2 regions of the Flavobacterium sp. 90 genome follow, and region 1 is predicted to be linked to the other one. Evidence: riboswitches for the same ligand, from Rfam matches in the RefSeq annotation. Region 1 holds a riboswitch; the other holds the start of a gene.

Region 1 (5,073 bases):
TATATTATAGCGTCGTCCCGATAGCTATCGGGTTTAACCCAATGAAAAATTTCGCAAAGAAATCAATGATAAAAATCATTTGACAATAGAATATATTATTCGTTTCTTTGTATTATTAAGAATGATTATAAACAACAACATAATGATTAAAACAGATATACTTATAATTGGAGCAGGACCAACGGGTTTATTTGCCGTTTTTGAGGCAGGATTATTAAAATTAAAATGTCATATTTTAGATGCTTTACCACAAGCTGGAGGACAACTTTCGGAATTGTATCCAAAAAAACCTATTTATGATATCCCTGGTTTCCCAGAAGTTTTAGCAGGAGATTTAATTGATAACTTACAAGAACAAATTAAGCAGTTTGAGCCGGGTTATACATTAGGAGAACGTGCTGAAACAATCGAAAAACAAGAAGACGGAAGTTTTATTGTAACCTCAAACAAAGGAACTAAATTTCACGCGCCGGTTATTGCTATCGCTGGAGGTTTAGGAAGTTTTGAGCCTCGTAAACCACTTATCGAAGATATCGAGTTTTATGAAGATAAAGGAGTAAAATACTTCATCAAAAATCCGGAGAAATTCAGAGATAAAAGAGTTGTAATTGCCGGAGGAGGAGATTCAGCATTAGACTGGAGTATCTTCTTGGCGAATGTAGCTTCAGAAGTTACTTTGATTCACCGTAGAAATGAATTTAGAGGAGCTTTGGATTCTGTAGAAAAAGTACAAGAATTAAAAACTGCGGGAAAAATTAAATTAATTACACCAGCAGAAGTTATCGGAATCAACGGTGCTGAGCATGTTGAATCGTTAGATATCGAAGAAAACGGCGCACACCGTAAAATCGAAACAGATTTCTTTATTCCACTTTTTGGATTAACACCAAAATTAGGTCCAATTGCAGACTGGGGATTAGATATCGAGAAAAATGCCATTAAAGTAAACAATGCATTAGATTACCAAACAAATATTCCGGGAATCTTTGCTATTGGAGACGTGAATACATATCCTGGGAAATTAAAGTTGATCCTTTGCGGTTTCCATGAAGCAACTTTAATGTGTCAGGCAGCTTACCAAATCATCAATCCAGGTAAAAAATACGTATTGAAATATACGACAGTTTCTGGTGTAGACGGTTTCGACGGAACTCGTAAAGAAGCTCCAAAAGCAGTTGTTAAGGCGATTGTTTAGTTTTTAAGCTTCTAAGATACTAAGGTTCTAAGGTTCTAAGTTTTTTAACTTAGCATCTCAGAACCTTTCTCGTTTACAGTCTTTTATGAAATATTAATTTCAAAACTTAGTACCTTAGCGACTCAGAACCTCAGAACCTTCAAAAAAATGGCTTTCGACGAAGATAACGCACAAAGAATCCGAACATTTCTCCAACACAAAGGCGCCGATTTTTTCGAAAAGAAAATGTTTGGCGGACTTGTATTTATGGTAGATAATAAATTGTGTTGCGGAACTCGTCTTGACAAACAAATTGGAGAAAATCTTTTGTTATGCCGAATCGATGATAAAGCTTATGCAAAAGCAATAGAAAAAGATGATGTATTACCGATGCCAAATGCAGAAAGACCAATGAAAAACTACATTTTTGTTACAGAAAACGGTTGGCAAAAAAGTCAGGATTTAGCATTTTGGATACAACTTTGTTTAGATTATAATCCGTTTGCAAAAGCAAGTAAGAAAAAATAATTATTTAAAGATCAGAAGCAAATTAAATGAAAAATTACAGCGTTTTTTTATTGGGTTTATTTGTTTTTCTTGTTGGTTGTAATGAACCTAAAAAAGAAGCAATTGTCAAAGAAGATACAGAAGTTAGTACCAATAAATGTCTGCCTCATCTAAGTGATAATCCTAAACTTGAAAATGAAAAAGTATTAATTTATGCTGAAGAAGGCAATGATTCTTTAATAATTTCTAAAAATGAACTGAATAAAATCGAGAAACTTTTTCCTGTATTCAAATCAGAATTTCCTTCAAACCCAAATGAATCATACGCAGGTAAAGCATGGGAAAAATATATTAATCAAGACGGAGAAGAAGAATCTATAACATTTGGGAGTGAAGCTGGCAGAGATGAATTTTGTTTAGTGTATGCGTATTATCTCAAGCAAAAAAACGGAGAAGAAAAATTCAAATCAGAAAGAGAAAACCTAATCCAATTGTATCGTGCATTAAACGGACTTTACGAAGGTCTAAATTATAGCGGAACTTATTACGGACATCAACATAAAAGACTAAATGCGTCTGTAGAATATTCTATTTATCAATTATCAAAAGGGAAAGAATATTTTGAAAAGAAATATAATTTTCAAAAGCAAAAAGATTTGTATATCAAAACCTTGATTCAATATGTTGCAGACGAAGAAAGTCAGAATGTAGATAATCAGGAAGATCGCAGATATAATAAAAAAAGAGCAACTGAAAGAGCAGAAAAGCTTCAGGAGAAAATCAATATTTTGCTAAAATTAATTACAAATTATTTCTACTTAAATCAGGTCCAAAATTTTGAATTAACCTATTACAAATAAAAAGTTGCGGAAGATTGGTTTGAAAATTTATCAAAAGAAGAAATCGAATTTACAGATCATGAAGGAGTAATGAAATTCTTCAAAAAGCATAAGCAAAATATACATAAAATTTTAAACTTAGGACCTTAGCAACTCAGAAGCTGAGAAACTTAAAAAAACACTTGCAATTGTTCAGGTTATGTCTTTACTTTGCACTGTTCTTAAAATTACTGAAAGTTATCACGAAAGGCGGAGGGAAAGACCCGATGAAACCTTAGCAACCCTTTATCATAAAGAAGGTGCTACATTCTACTTTGTACTAATCATAGTATCTAAGATAGATAACACAAATACATAAAAGTATTTCTCAAAACATTTCCTGACAACTTACAATATAATTTTACCGAATTCACTTTGGTATCATGAGCGAATCATTGAGCATTTTTGCCGTCAATCGTTCCCGCTTTCGCCTATATCTCTCCATTTCATTGCGAGGATACCGGCTCAATCGGGGCTAATGAGCCAACAAAAGTGAATTTTTGGAATTAATGTGAATCAAAATAACGTATCCTAACAGGTTTCAAAAACCTGTTAGGTATATATTCAAGATAATAATAGAATTAAAAAAGCTTGGCATTTAATGTCTTAGCAAGAAAGGGAAAATCATGTCAATAACAATTCAGGAAGCAATAAAAAAAAATATCCTAATCCTTGATGGAGCAATGGGAACAATGTTGCAGCGCTATAATTTCTCCGAAGAAGATTTTCGTGGAGAGCGTTTCAAAGATTTTCCGCATCCATTAAAAGGAAACAACGATTTACTATCCATAACACAACCACAAGCAATTCGCGATGTCCACGCCGCTTATTATGAAGCGGGTGCAGACATCGTAGAAACCAACACCTTTTCAGGAACGACAATTGGTATGGCCGATTATTTTCTGGAAGATTTGGTTTACGAATTAAATTACGAATCGGCTAAAATTGCAAGACAAGTAGCTGATGAATTTACAGCCAAAAATCCGGACAAACCACGTTTTGTAGCCGGTTCAATTGGTCCAACAAACCGTACGGCAAGTATGTCACCAGATGTAAACGATCCGGGTTACAGAGCCGTAACATTTGATGATTTAAGAATTGCGTACAAACAACAAGTAGAAGCCTTAATGGATGGTGGCTGCGATTTACTTTTGGTAGAAACAATCTTTGATACTTTAAATGCAAAAGCAGCACTTTTTGCAATCGAAGAAGTAAAAGACGAACGTAATCTTGATATTCCAATCATGGTTTCAGGAACAATTACAGATGCTTCAGGAAGAACACTTTCTGGACAAACGGTAGAAGCATTTTTGATTTCAGTTTCGCACATTCCGTTACTGAGTGTAGGATTTAATTGCGCTCTTGGGGCTGATTTGTTGAAACCATACTTGAAAACATTATCACAACATACAAGTTTCAATGTTTCGGCACATCCAAATGCAGGATTGCCAAACGCATTCGGGCAATACGATGAAACACCTGAACAAACTCAGGCTTTCATCAAAGAATATTTAGACGATAATTTAATCAACATAATTGGTGGTTGTTGCGGAACAACTCCGGATCACATTAGATTAATTGCTGAGGTTGCGAAGGATTATAAGCCACGTGTGGCGCCGGTTTTTGCTTAATATTATGGAAGAAAAAAACGATGCAAAAGCAAATTATTTAGCAGCAGCAGGTTTTATATTAGTAATAATGCTAATGATTCTTTTTAGTCGTAAGGATGTTGATCATGATCAATCTGAAAAGTATAGAAAGACATTTAAGGGAGAAACAATAGGACTTATAACTAGAGCCAAATATCATCGAAAAACTAGGTCTTTGAGATATTATTTTTACGCAAATAAAAAAGTTTTATCTGAAGTTTCCATTAAAGATTATGGGCGTGTAAATAACTTTTATAAAGTAAAATACGATTTAAATAATCCAGAAGAAAACTATATTGTTTTAGAAGAAGAATTAGATCCTGATTCAATTTCATTAGTTAAAGCAGGGTTTACCAAAACTAAATATTATATATATGATGCAGGTGTAACTTGTAAATATATAGAGTACTCAAAGTGGAAATAGTGAATAAATGGTTTTTAAAATCTTTTAGATAATTGTAATCATTGAAAGTAAAATGATAAAAGAAGACGTTAGAATAATTCATAAAACGAATTGGATAAAAGTAATCGTCTTTTTTGTACTGGTTGGTTCATTTATATATGCAATGTATTATAATGATAAAGAACAGGATGATTATATAAAATCTTTTAAAGGAGAAACTATAGGATTGCTAACTCGGGAAAGAGATCATGATGAACACGGATATACATTACAATATTATTTTTATCTGGATAAAAAAATTAGATCGGTAATTTATGTTAAGGAATATGGCAAGGGAATTTTAAATAAGTTTTTTAAGTTAAAATACGATTTAAATAAACCCGAAGAAAACCATATTGTTTTAGAAGAAGAATTAAAACCTGATTCAATTACATTAGTTAAAGCTGGTTTTACTAAAGTTAA
Region 2 (5,073 bases), 3.5 Mb from region 1:
TTATGGGTTAACCCGAGGTAACCGGTTACCAAATAGAAACTAGTATGGCAAAAATTAATGATAATGGAGTACTTCGTGAAGCTAATTGTTCAGAAGAACTTATGGCAATGCGCGACAGTTTGGATGTTTTGGGAGGAAAATGGAAACTTATGATTCTGCGTTTCTTAACCAATCGAACACATCAAACGATTCACTTTAAAAAAATGCAACGCGAAATTGGAGGAATCTCAGCTAAAATGCTCAGTAAAGAATTAAAGGAACTGGAAACAAATTTACTGGTAAGCCGAACTGAACAAGATACTAAACCTGCAACTGTGGCGTATGCAATTACAGAATATGGAAAATCTGTACTTCCCGTAACCGAGACATTGGTAAACTGGGGAATTCTACACAGAGAAAAAATTATCGAATCGCTTAAATGAGTAATTTGAAAATAAAAAAACCTAACAGGTTTTAAAAACCTGTTAGGTTTACGTTATCAATGTTTATCTCATGTATTACTAGAACTTAAACCATTCGTTTACTTCTTCGGCTATAGTTTCTTTGATTTCAGGGTTTTCAAACTCATTTGTAACCGAATTATACTCGTAGTCTTTCTGCCATTTTTTAGAATGTAAAGCAACTTGTTCAATTGCATCACAAATAAATGAAACTTCATCATTTGTCATAATTGGATGCAATGATAAGCGAACCCAACCTGGTTTATTAGTTTGGTTTTTCTCTAAAAGTTCGTTGGTAATTATTGCCGATTTTTTCTCATTTATATTGAAAAGATAATGAGCATAAGTACTCGCGCAAGACCAACCGCCACGAACCTGAATTCCGAAACGATCGTTTAAAAGTCTTACGATAAGATTATAATGAATGTCTTCGATTACGAAAGAAACGCAGCCTATTCGATCCGTTTTAAGGTCGCCCAGAATAGACAAACCTTTTATTTTTTGAAGTTTGGAAAAACAAAGATCAAGCAATTCCTTTTCTCTGTTTTTAATATTTGAAACTCCCATTTGATCTTTTAATTCTAAAGCTAAGGCAGTTCGTATTACTTGTAGAAAGCCTGGCGTTCCACCATCTTCTCTAACTTCGATGACCTCGCTATAACAATATTTCCCTAACGGATTCGTCCATTTTACATTTCCTCCTCCTGGATTATCCGGAAAATCAGATTTGTATAATTTCTCATTAAAAACCAAAACTCCACACGTTCCCGGTCCGCCTAAGAATTTATGAGGTGAAAAGAAAATAGCGTCTAATTGTTCTTGCGGATCTTTTGGATGCATATCGATTTTGACATAAGGCGCCGAAGCAGCGAAATCCACAAAACAGAGCCCGCCATTTTCATGCATGATTTTGGCTAATTCATGATAAGGCGTAATAATTCCTGTAACATTTGAAGAAGCCGTAAACGAACCTATTTTTATACTTCTGTCGGCATATTTTTTAATTTCTTCCGAAAGAACATTTGGATCAACTAAATTGTTTTCATCAGGACGTAAAATCACAACTTCGGCATTCGTTTCATACCACGAAACCTGATTAGAATGGTGCTCCATGTGCGTGATAAAAACCACAGGTTTGTCATTATCATCATGCTTTCTCAAACCAATTATTCGTTGCAATTTTGATAAAGCAGCCGTCATTCCGCTTCCGGTTGTCACCAGAACATCAGATTCGTTGGCATTAACCGACTTTTTTATAATATCTCTTGCGTATTGATAAGCATACGTGGAAGTTTTTCCGGTTTGACTTGAAAGTGAATGCGTATTGGCAATCATTGGACCAATTTTATTGAGCATAATATCCTCAATCGGGGCGTATAATCTTCCGCTGGCAACCCAATCTGCATAAAGCAAATTTTGTTTTCCATAAACCGATTTAAAAATATGATCAACACCTACTGTATTTTCTCTAAATTTTGAAAAATAACATTCTGATTCAACTGGTTTTGTTTCTGTCTCAATAGCATTCATTTCCTTATCATTTAAATTAACTAAATTTATTATTTTGGATTATATAAGTTCCGTTTATCATTCTGATTTCTATGATAAAATCAAATGTTTTTTTGGAGCTAATCCCGCACCCGAGCCTGAAAGTTCGAACTGGCGAAGCAATCCATTTCAATCTTTTGTTGCGAACCCCGCCACAAAAGGATTTCCACTTCTATCGGGCCTAAGACAATTATTTTCATAAGAATATTTTCGTTTCATTTGTCATTCCGAGGAACGAGGAATCTCCACAAGTAGCTCCGTAAAGATTGTCGATCATGATTGTCGAGTTTCTAACGGAGATTCCTCGTTCCTCGGAATGACAAAAAAGAAAATAGGCTCTAAATCCCTTTCTCTAAAAGCGTTTTAAGCGTAGTTTGCAATTCTTCTCCATGTAGATTTCTTGCTACGATAATTCCTTTTGAATCCACTAAATAATTCCCGGGAATTGCTCTTACGCCATATAATTTTGCAACGGCGCTATTCCAGAAAAGTAAATCAGAAACGTGTGTCCAAGTCAAATTATCGTCCTGAATACCTTTGATCCAGTTTTCTTTCTTTTTGTCTAAAGAGATTCCGATAATATTAAATCCTTTATCGTGAAATTCTTTGTAAGCCGCTACGATATTTGGATTTTCTTTTCGGCAAGGTCCGCACCATGAAGCCCAAAAATCAACTAAAGTGTAACCTCCTTTTAGAGTTTCATAAAAACGAACTGGTTTTCCTTCGGGATTAACGCTGGTAAAATCAGGGGCTTTTTTTCCAACCGCCAATCCGCTTAAAACGGTAACCAGTTCTTTTAATTCTTTCACGTAAGTGGTACTTTGAAGGCTTTTGTCAAGCAAAGCAATGTTTTGAGTAATTTGCTCCGGCGACAATCTGTACGACCAGTTTCGGTACAAAACATAAGCCGAAACAATAGATTTTGGGTTTTCTGTAATGAATTTACTAATTTCTACATCTTTCGATTTTTTATAGGTTTCAAATAAATTCTGAGCCTCAGAACCTTCTACTACAGATCCACTATAGTATTTCTTTGGACTTAATTTTACTGTTATAGGGCCTTTTTCAAGGAAAATATACAGCGGAGAATCTTCTGTATTCACGCTTAATCCGTATAATTCAGGAGTTTTTACTTTTGTTTTAAAACTAAAACTTCCATCTTTTACTTTTACCGAATCAATTGTGGTAAACATTTTATTGTGGAATTTTTGCAGATAAACATATTGCGCAACTGTATCTATAACAGTTCCTTTTAATTGCAAGCTTGTGTCTTGCGCCTGAGTTTGTGTAACCCCAAGAAATAAAGCGAAACCTAATAATATTTTCTTCATTTTATTTTGATTTTTAAGTGATAATATGATTTTTATTTTAATTGAAATTAGACAAGGGAATTCCTTTAACCCAATGTAAAATGGATTTTAGCAAATGCTATTTAAAGGGAAAATTGGATAAGAATTTAATGCTTTCGCATTCGGAAAACAGCCATACTATTTGCATCAAAAATTGAATTCAAAAATTCATAAGCCGCGTATAAAGTTGTGTCTGTTTTCATTTTAAAAAATAAAAGGTTTTAACATTCATGATCTTATTCAGATTTTGAGCAAATCTTTCTTATCTGTCCCGAAAAGTGGGAAGGATTTAGCACCTTATTCGGTAACAGGTTGCTAAGACATCATTGGGCCTATTCCCTCAGTCTTTCTGGATAAGTATCATACAGAAGTTTTCTGTGGTACAAATATATATACTAATTCTATAAAATTAGTATAGTTTATAAATATTTTTTTTTAAAATTATTAATAAAGCGTGTTTTTCATATCATAAAAGACTGTAAAATAAAACTTTACATTTAAATAAATCTTTTAAAGTTTTGTTATTTTATAACAGAAATTCATACACTTGATTGATAAAAAACATGAAATATGATTTTTATGTTGTAGAAAAAGCACAAAAAAACTCATTCCTTTTTTGAAATGAGTTTGTATAGAACAGATAGTAATCATGCAGTTTGTCATTCCGAGGAACGAGGAATCTTCGCAAGAAGCTCCGTCTAGAATGTCGCTAATCTTTGTCGAGTTACTTGCGGAGATTCCTCGTTCCTCGGAATGACAATACTTTGCGTTTATTAATCTTTGACGAGTTTCTAGTGTGATCTCTCCTTCGTCGAGATGACAATACTTTGCGGTTATTAATCTTTGACGAGTTTCTACTGTGATCTCTCCTTCTTCGAGATGACAAGATTAAGCCTATAAAATCCGTTTTAATCTGTGTTTTCGCAAAGCGAATCTGCGTCATCCGCGTTCAATATTGTCACCAATCTTTGTCGAGATGACAAGATTAAGCCTATAAAATCCGTTTTAATCTGTGTTTTCGCAAAGCGAATCTGCGTCATCCGCGTTCAATATTGTCACCAATCTTTGTCGAGTTTCTAGTGTGATCTCTCCTTCGTCGAGATGACAAAAAGAGCGTTATAATTTCAAATCCTCAAAATAAGCTGTAGTTTCTTCGATTAGAGAATGCATTAAATCTTTGGCTTTTGTGTGTTTTAAAATTGGCGAAATTTGTCCACCCCAGAATAATATCATATCCCATTTTTGTTGATCGAGCGCTGCTTTTCGCAATGGAGATATAAAAGTAGTTTGTAACGGAAAAGGCAGAACATCTGATTCTTTCCCTATTATATCTTTTGCGATTCGGCTTGTGATTCCGCGTCCAAGCCTTCCGGTGTAAGCACGCGAAAGTGTTGTGTATTTTGCTGCGTCCGAAAATAACATTTCTCTGTGAATTGGTAATGCATTCGATTCATCGGTTGCTAAAAATGCAGTTCCAATTTGGACTGCGCTTGCGCCTAATGTCAAAGCTGCTGCGATTCCTTTTCCGTTTGCGATTCCTCCGGCGGCAATGATTGGTATTTTTATTTTCTCTCGCATTAATTGCAGTAAAACAAAAGTTCCGGTTAAAGATGATTCGGCTGAAGCCAAAAAAGAAGGTCGGTGTCCGCCTGCTTCAAAACCCGAAGCGACGATCATATCAACACCTTTACTTTCCAGAAAAACACCTTCGTCAAGCGTTGTGGCTACTCCTATTG

What was found. Region 1 has a riboswitch for S-adenosylmethionine ahead of C8C83_RS06280 (homocysteine S-methyltransferase family protein). Riboswitches for the same ligand answer to the same signal wherever they lie in the genome.
Region 2: it holds a riboswitch for S-adenosylmethionine, as region 1 does, so the genes downstream of both, C8C83_RS20510 (TlpA disulfide reductase family protein) here and C8C83_RS06280 (homocysteine S-methyltransferase family protein) in region 1, are expected to answer to the same signal.

Annotation. Positions count from the first base shown of each region.
Region 1 covers NZ_SMGE01000001.1:1,579,461-1,584,533, reverse strand. Annotated here, with positions in the region: gene C8C83_RS06295 (NAD(P)/FAD-dependent oxidoreductase) at 143-1,195, shown strand; gene C8C83_RS06290 (TfoX/Sxy family protein) at 1,343-1,702, shown strand; gene C8C83_RS06285 (hypothetical protein) at 1,729-2,541, shown strand; SAM riboswitch class I at 2,755-2,868, shown strand; gene C8C83_RS06280 (homocysteine S-methyltransferase family protein) at 3,186-4,190, shown strand; gene C8C83_RS06275 (hypothetical protein) at 4,195-4,632, shown strand; gene C8C83_RS06270 (hypothetical protein) at 4,685-5,073, shown strand, end outside.
Region 2 covers NZ_SMGE01000001.1:5,086,278-5,091,350, reverse strand. Annotated here, with positions in the region: gene C8C83_RS20520 (helix-turn-helix domain-containing protein) at 45-422, shown strand; gene C8C83_RS20515 (aminotransferase class V-fold PLP-dependent enzyme) at 501-1,970, opposite strand; gene C8C83_RS20510 (TlpA disulfide reductase family protein) at 2,327-3,319, opposite strand; SAM riboswitch class I at 3,597-3,697, opposite strand; gene C8C83_RS20505 (nitronate monooxygenase) at 4,454-5,073, opposite strand, start outside.